One region of the Mesorhizobium sp. M0410 genome, then DNA from elsewhere that is predicted to be linked to it. Evidence: predicted binding sites of a transcription regulator. Region 1 holds the regulator's gene; the other holds the start of a gene.

Region 1 (4,430 bases):
GGCTGCCGCGTTTTTCCCCATCGCGCGTGCTTTCGAGCGTGAGGCCGTAAGTGCCGCACTTTGCCTCGACAAGCTCGATGAACAGATCGGCCAGTGCGATGCTCTTCTTGCGCACCGCCGTCATGTCGACATCGTCCCAGATGTCGAGCGCGCCCTTCAGCGTGCGCATCGAAAGGATCGGCTGGGTGCCGCACAGAAACCGGCGGATGCCGGTGCCGGCCGCATAGCCTGGCTCGAAGGAGAAGGGCCGTGCATGGCCCCACCAGCCGGTGAGCGGCTGCTGAATGTCGGCAAGATGCCGCTCAGCCGCATAGATGAAGGCAGGCGCGCCCGGGCCGCCATTCAGATATTTATAGGTGCAGCCAACGGCAAAATCGGCGTTGGCTTTGTCGAGCTCGACTGGCATCGCGCCGGCGGTGTGGCAGAGATCCCAGACGATCATCGCCCCGGCTTCCTGGGCCCTGCGCGTCAGCGCCGGCATGTCGCGCAGTTCGCCCGATTTGTAGTTGACGTGGTTGACCAGCACCACGGCGGTGCGATCGTCGATCAGCTCCTCGATGGTCGGCGCGTCGACCGCCGAGAGGCGCAGCAGCGCATCTTTTCGCGTCGAAACCACACCCTCAGCCATGTAGAGGTCTGTCGGAAAACTATCGCCCTCGGCGACGATGACCTGCCGCTCCGGTCGCATGGCCATGGCGGCGTGCAGCAGCTTGTAGATGTTGACCGACGTCGTATCGCAGACCACCGTCTGGCCGACCGCGGCACCGATCAGGCGCCCTAGCTGGTCGCCAAGTTCAAGCGGCATGTTGAACCAGCCGGCCGTGTTCCATGCGCGGATGACATCATGCGACCATTCTTCGGTCGCGGCCTTGTACAATTCATCGAAAGCGGCACGTGAAGCAGCTCCTAGCGAATTGCCGTCGAGATAGATCACTCCTTGCGGCAAGACAAAGCGGTCGCGCATCGCGCCCAGCGGATCCGCGGCATCCATCGCCTTTACGGCCACGAGATCGGGAATTCCCGTCATGATTTGCCTGCTCCCCCAAAAAATCCAACGCAACGCCGGACACGCATCAACTGTTCTTCTGTTCTTCCATTACCTGGTTGCGCGTGCAAGGCTCCACCGGCGAGAAGCAGCCTGACCAGGCGGTGGAAACCTGGAGTTAGCCCGAGGTTGGCGTTTTGAGTTCGTTTCGTTCACGGCGCATTGACCAAACCGCACAGTCGATAGGGGTTCACTTCCGTGCCCTTTGCCGACCGACGGCCGATGCCAGTACCGCCTTCTAGGAGGCCAGAACGGCGCAAATGAAAGCAGAATCAATGCGATGAGGCTCGCGGCGGCGAAAATACGGTACGCCGGTAGGGGACGTCGTTTGTTTCCCGAGCCTTAACGCATTCATTAAACTTTAAACAGTTGCGGAACACAACTGGAACAGATAGTGTCTGTTCTGGGTTTGTTTTCTGATTCTGTTGGGGGTCGCTATGCTGACACGCAAACAACACGAACTGCTTATGTTCATCCACGAAAGGTTGAAGGAAAGCGGTATCCCACCGTCCTTCGACGAGATGAAGGAAGCGCTCGACCTGGCTTCCAAATCCGGAATCCACCGACTGATTACGGCGCTGGAGGAGCGCGGCTTCATTCGCCGTTTGCCCAACCGGGCCCGTGCACTGGAGGTGCTACGCCTGCCTGACTCGATCGCCCCCGGCCTCAATGCGGCACGCAAGTTCTCGCCGAGTGTCATCCAGGGCAGTCTTGGGCAAGGTGCCCCTCGGCAGGGCAAGCCGACATCGTCGCGCGTCCCTGCAGCCGGCAATGACGACGATGTCGTCGCCGCCGTTTCGATCCCGGTGATGGGCCGCATCGCCGCCGGTGTGCCGATCGATGCTATCCAGCACCAGACGCATTCGATTTCGGTGCCGCCGGATATGATCATGGGCGGCGAGCATTATGCGCTCGAGGTCAAAGGCGATTCGATGATCGAGGCTGGCATTTTCGACGGCGACACGGTGATCATCCGCAATGCCGATACGGCGAGCCCCGGTGAGATCGTGGTGGCCCTGGTCGACGAGGAGGAAGCGACACTGAAGCGGTTCCGCCGCAAGGGCGCCTCGATCGCCCTGGAGGCCGCCAATCCGGCCTACGAGACGCGCATCTTTGGACCAGACAGGGTCAAGGTGCAGGGCAAGCTCGTTGGGCTGATCCGCCGCTACTGAGTTGCGCCCTTGGTGCCGGCTTTTGGATTGTCGGCCCGGTATGGCGGCAGGCCGCGCGCCGCGCGTGAAAATTTCCGCTGCACGTGCCAGGGCCGGTATGATTTTTCGACGGCGAAGCGGATTTCGGCGCGTGTTGCCGCTTGTGGATCGAAATAGACGGCCGCACTTCCTGCGCGCGCCAGTTGCCGTTTTGTGACGACGAGGACCAGCCGGTCGTAGTAGCAGGGATTATGGGCGGTGGCGTCGTCGATGACGATCAAGCTGGCGAAGGCGCAGGCTGGCCGTGCGGTATCGCGATCCTTGGCTTGCGCAATGATCGCGCCGGATGGATGCCTGGCGAGGCAGAGACCGTCCGTGCAAATGAACGGCATGCCCGGCGGTAGGTCGGCCGGATCGGCAATGTCGAATTGCGGATCGTTCTTTCCAGGTGTTTCCGGCGCGACGATAGCCTCTGATGTGAGCGCGCGTTTCCAGTTGTCGATGGTGAACTCATTCGGGCGTGCCCGGTTGACCGCGAGCTCACCGCTGCCGATCGGCAGCGCGACCAGCCGTGCGTCCTCCGAGATCAATACGTCGGGTACGCGTGTCTGCGTTGTCGTCAGCAAGCCGGCGAGCGCAAAAGGAAGTGCCGCCAGCCGCAACCAGGTCGTCGCCATGCTGGCAATGACGAGGGCGATCGTCACCAGAAGGACGGATCTCAGCGAAATCAGCCCGACCGCATCGATCGGCGAGCGCTCCGAGATCCACCCGGACAGGGCGATCATCGCCGTCAGCCCCTTGCCCATCACGTATAGGAAAGGCCCATCCGCGCCGAACGGCATCGCCAGCGCACTGAGGACGGCGAAGGGCATGACGACCAGTGAGACGATGGGCATGATGGCCAGATTGGCGAACAGGCTGAGCGGCGCCACGCGCTGGAAATGCCATATGGCGAAAAGCGCCGTGGCGCTCCCTGCAATGATCGAGGTCATCGCCAGGCCGCCCATGCCCAGCAGGACCTTTCGCGTGGCGAGGCGTAGCGGCGACCGCCGCGGCGGCGGCGTGGTGGCCCTGCCGGCGCGGTAGTCGGACCAGCCGGCATAGGCGCCGACAAGGGCCGCCGTCGCGGCGAAGGACATCTGGAAGCTCGGACCGACCACCTCGTGTGGCGACACCAGAATGACCGCGATGGCCGAGATCGCCAGGTTGCGCATGGTGAGCGCGGCCCGGTCGAACAGCACGGCGATAAGCATCACCGCCAGCATGATGAAGCTGCGTTCGGCCGCTACCACAATGCCGGAAAAGACGAGGTAGGCCGCAATCGAAAAAAGCGCGGCGGCCGCGGCATATTTCTTGACCGGCCGTCGCGATGAGAAATCGGGAAACAGCGCAAAGGCGCCGCGTAGCAGCGCCATGATGGTGCCGGCGACCAACGCCATATGCAGCCCCGAGATAGAGATGATGTGATAAATGCCTGTACGCCGCATCGCTTCGTTGATCTCCTCGGGAATGCCTGCGCGCACGCCGACGATCAGCGCAGCAGCAATCTCGCCCTCGGCGCCGCCGATGCGGCTGCGGATATGGTCGGCGATGGATTCGCGCGCGTCTTCGATCGCGGAAGAAAGCCGCGCGGCAAGCGGCATGCTGCTCGACGACACGACTTTCGGATTGCCGAGAAAAAAGCCGCTGCCGCCGATACCGGCGAAATAGCTGTCGAAGGAGAAATCATAGCTGTCGGGCCGCACCGGGCCGGTCGGCGGCAGCAGCCGCACATAGCCGGTGATCTCGGAACCGGCGGCCAGCTCATCCGGTATCTTCATCGCCGAAACGCGGACCCGTTCCGGCATGTAGCGCAGCGTCGGCCTGGCGGTTGAGATCACATCGATTGTCAGCCGGATGCGGCCGCTAGCCATGGGTTCGTACGATACGACGCGACCCGTCAGCCGCGTCGAGATTTCAGAACCGAGCACATGCGTCCCGACACGCCAGGTCTCGAACTTGGCGGCAAGCACGCCAAGCACGCAGAACAACGCCACCATGAAGCACAGGCGGGCTCTGGGCCAAGAGCGCGAGACGACGGCACAAAGGGCCGCGAGGAGCACGAGTGCGATCGGCTGTGGAAAGGCCGGCTCCACCGCCATCGCGAAATACACGACCACCCCGCATGCGAGGAACACCGGCACCAGCAGGAAGGCGATGCCACGGTCGAGTTCCAGGCCGGCCGCCGAGGTTAC
Region 2 (4,430 bases), on a different contig from region 1:
TGGACTGCGGGCAAGCGCCATGCCGGTCATCATGCCAGCCAGGTCAAGCACCTCTTGGGCTGCCGGGCGTCGCAGCGTTTCATAGAGTTCGAGCTCCGCTTCGGGGCGCACGCCGTTCACCACGTCGCCAAGCAATTGGCCAAGCACGACCGCGTCGACGATGCCGGTATTCATGCCTTGCCCTCCCGCCGGACTGTGCACGTGCGCGGCATCGCCCATCAGGAACAACCGGCCCTTGCGGTATGACCGGACCAGGCGGTGATGCACGCGAAACCGCGAGCTCCATTTCAGCTCAAGCACCCGGCCTCGTCTGCCGGTCGGTCCGCGGCTGTCGAGCAGCACCTGTATGTCTGCGACTGCGGGTTTTTCCGGTGCATCGTCCATTGTCGCGACGACGCGGTACGATCCGTCTGGGAGCGGCGCCACCACCACCAGTCCGGCTGGCGCAAAGAACAGCGATACTTCGGTTGGCCCAACCGGCCAGTCGAGACGAACGTCGGCGAGAACGAACGACGCCTCATAGGCCGCGCCGTCGAACTCGATGCCGGCCGAGTTGCGCACCAGGCTGTGCATGCCGTCGCCGCCAACGACGTAACGTGTCGATATGATCTTCTCGCGGCCGTTCTCGACCACCGTCACGCGCGCACCGTCAGTGTCCTGAACCACCGCTTTGGCCTCGACCATGCGGTGGATCACGCCGCCCAGGGCGGCAATCCGCTCGGCGAACACCTGCTCGGTGAGATTCTGAGGCAGCATCATCAGATAGGGATGTCTCGACGGAAGCTTTCCGAAATCGAGCTTGAGCAGTGCCCGGCTGCGATCTCGGATGGCGAAATTCTGCAGCTTCAGGGCAAGTTCGCTCAGCCGCTGCGTGACGCCCAGAGGCTCCAGCGCTTCCAGCGTCTGAGCGTGGATGACGCCGGCCCGCGAGGTCTGAAGGCCCTCCCCAAGCCTGTCGATCAGAATATGGTCGACCCCGGCCTGGTGCAGCACGATGGACAGCGCCAAGCCGGTCGGGCCGGCGCCGATAATCAGGACTTCCGTTGCATCAGGCAACATTTTCGCTCTCCATTTATCAACACATGTTGACTTTCTAGCCGAAGCCATTGCATTTGTCAACAGCCGTTGGCATATGGATTTCATGAGCGAGAATCAGCAGAAGAAAACCAGCAAGTCGGACCGCACCCGCGCCCAGATCCTCGAAGCCGCGAGGCTGCTGTTCGCCAAGCACGGCTATGACGGCGCCTCCATCCGCGACGTCGCCGCCCATGCCTCGATCGATCCGGCCATGGTGATCCGCTATTTCCGCAGCAAGGACGAGCTATTCGCCAGAGCGGCGGTCGTCGACCTGAAATTGCCGGCACTGCGGGTGATCGATCGAACCGCCATCGGCAAGACACTGATCAGGCGATTTCTCGAAATCTGGGAAGATCCGGCCAACGGTACCGGCATGGCAATTCTGCTGCGGTCGGCGACGTCGAACGAATTCGCCGCCGAAAAGTTGCGCGATGTATTTGCCAACCAGGTGAGGCCACTGGTTGCGGCGGTCGCTGATCCCGCCGATGCGGGCCGGCGGGCCGGACTCATTTCCAGCCAGCTGCTGGGTTTGGCGATGTGCCGTTACCTGCTGGGCCTACCACCGGTCGTCGCCCTGTCTCACGACGAAATCATCCAGACCGTCGGCCCTACATTGCAGCGCTATGCCGTCGGAGAGGACGTGCCTTGAACAAGCCGTTCAGCGTGAGGCCGAGTCTGAGCCTCATGCGGCAAGTGCGCCGACCGATTGGCCATGACGCCGGCGTGTGCCGAACCAGCACGCAAAGGTTAATGGCCGCTGCGCAGCCTGTGCACAATCCGTCCCGCAGCCTGTGGATTCTCGGTGGAGAAGCTGTTCACAACACAACATGTTGCGGTGAACAAACCAAGAAACTTCGGCTATCTCTGATTCGTCGCCGATTCGTTCCGGCTTTGAGCGGAACGTTAACGACGAGAGCTGAAAACGCCCTCGAAATGATTAAAGCGCGTTAGGAAACATCAATAATTTCATAATGTTGTGCGAAGCAGATTGGCCACCCACGACCATTCACCGGCAAAGGTTAACCATGGTGCTCGCCTGGATGCCGCTTGCATGAATCGGGCCAGTTCCCGTGATTCAGCATGTGGTGAGGTACGCCGGCAGAAAACCCAGATGTAGCCGTGAACAAAACCTGAATCGGCGAGAGTCAGTGATTCGTCGCTGATTCGTTCCAGACTCGTTCCAACTGTTAATCGGGAACAGATTTTCTGGCTTTGAAGCGACCAATCGGCCTGCCCTCGGCACATTCCGCTTTCGCTTCGCGCCCGAAATCCCTATGTGTCGCCTGTCATACGCGGCCAATATGGGCGCGCTCCCGACAATGCGAGGCGGAGAGCCTTATTTCCAGGCCGATGAACATCCATCCGAAACACACTGAACCGCTGATCCTGACCGGCCGGGACGTGACGGCCGTGCTCGGCCCGACCAACACCGGCAAGACCCATCTCGCCATCGAACGCATGGTGGCGCATGAAAGCGGCGTCATCGGCCTGCCGCTCAGGCTGCTTGCCCGCGAGGTCTATGCGCGCGTCTGCGAGAAGGTCGGCGCCCATAAGGTTGCGCTCATCACCGGCGAGGAAAAGATCCAGCCGGCTGGCGCGAAATACTCGGTCTGCACGGTGGAAGCGATGCCGCGCGAGACCGACGCCGCCTTCGTTGCCATCGACGAGGTCCAGCTCGCCGGCGATCTCGAACGCGGCCACATCTTTACCGATCGCATCCTGCATCTGCGCGGCCGCCAGGAGACGCTGCTGCTTGGCGCGGCCACCATGCACGGCATCCTGCAGCGCCTGCTGCGGGGCGTGTCGGTGGTGACCCGGCCACGGCTGTCGCATCTTGCTTATGCCGGCTCGAAGAAGCTGACCCGCCTGCCGCGGCGCACCGCGATCGTCGCCTTCTCGGCCGACGAGGTCTATGCCATTGCCGAGCTGATCCGCCGCCAGCAAGGCGGTGCCGCCGTCGTGCTCGGCGCACTCAGCCCGCGCACCCGCAACGCCCAGGTGGCGCTGTTCCAGTCGGGTGACGTCGACTACCTCGTCGCAACCGACGCCATCGGCATGGGCCTCAACCTCGACCTCGACCACGTCGCCTTCGCCCAGAACCGTAAATTCGACGGCTACCAGTACCGCAACCTGACAGCGGCCGAGCTCGGCCAGATTGCCGGCCGCGCCGGCCGGCATCTGCGCGACGGCACCTTCGGCGTCACCGGCCAGGTCGATCCGCTGGATGAGGAACTGGTCAAGAAGATCGTGGCGCATGATTTCGACCCGGTGAAAGTGCTGCAGTGGCGCACCGCGCATTTCGATTTAGCCAACCTCGATGCGCTGAAGCGCTCGATCGAGACCAACGCCCCGGTCGAGGGCCTGACGCGCGCGCTGCCGGCCGTGGACGCGCAGGCGCTCGAGCATCTGTCGCGCGACGAGGACGTCCGGGCACTCACCACCGATGCGAGACGCGTGGCGCTGCTGTGGGAAGCCTGCGCGCTTCCCGACTACAGGAAGATCGCGCCGGCCCAGCACGCCGACTTGATCGCCTCCATTTACATGGACCTTGCCAGGCATGGCCATGTCGACGAGAACTACATGGCCGAGCAGGTGCGCCGTGCCGACACCACCGAAGGCGACATCGACACGCTGTCGCACAGGATTGCCCAGATCCGCACATGGACCTTCGTTTCCAACCGACCCGGCTGGCTGGCCGATCGGGCACACTGGCAGGAAAAGACGCGCGAAATCGAAGACAGATTGTCGGATGCGCTGCATGAGCGGTTGACGAAACGTTTTGTAGACCGCAGGACTTCCGTCCTCATGCGGCGCCTTAGAGAAAACACGATGCCTGAAGCCGAAATCAGCCCAACCGGAACCGTCCTCGTCGAAGGCCATCATGTCGGCGAGCTGCAGGGTTTCCGCTTTACCGCCGACCAGAGCGCCGGCGGCGAGGACGCCAAGGCGGTGCGGGCGGCGGCGCAGAAGGCGCTTGCCGCCGAGTTCGAGGCGCGGGCCGAGCGCTTCGGCGCCTCTGCCAATGGCGACATCGCCCTGGGTTCGGATGGCACGCTGCGCTGGATCGGCGCGCCGATCGGCACGCTGGTCGCCGGCGAAGACGCTTTGAAGCCGCGTCTTGTCCTGCTGGCCGACGAGCAGCTCACCGGTCCGGCCCGCGACAAGGTTGCGGCGCGCGCCGAGCGCTTCGTCAATTTCCAGATCGAATCCCTGCTGAAGCCGCTGGTCGACCTCAAGAATGCCGAGCAGATCACCGGCATCGGCCGCGGCATCGCTTTCCAGCTTGTCGAGCATTTCGGCCTCATCAACCGTCGCGACATCGCCGACGAGATGAAGTCGCTCGACCAGGAAGG

Evidence for each region. Region 1 encodes LexA, which represses DNA repair genes until DNA is damaged. Its sites were predicted from a motif close to TGTTCNNNNTGTGTTCNG; they were not measured.
Region 2: NKI63_RS08610 (helicase-related protein) is a predicted target of LexA. The motif match lies at 2,243-2,260, and genes of this name have one in related genera.

The regions. Positions count from the first base shown of each region.
Region 1 is NZ_JAMYRN010000007.1:138,481-142,910, reverse strand. It holds gene kynU (kynureninase) at 1-1,027, opposite strand, end outside; gene lexA (transcriptional repressor LexA) at 1,483-2,217, shown strand; gene NKI63_RS12205 (ComEC/Rec2 family competence protein) at 2,211-4,430, opposite strand, start outside.
Region 2 is NZ_JAMYRN010000005.1:114,288-118,717, reverse strand. It holds gene NKI63_RS08620 (FAD-dependent oxidoreductase) at 1-1,059, opposite strand, end outside; gene NKI63_RS08615 (TetR/AcrR family transcriptional regulator) at 1,142-1,726, shown strand; gene NKI63_RS08610 (helicase-related protein) at 2,428-4,430, shown strand, end outside.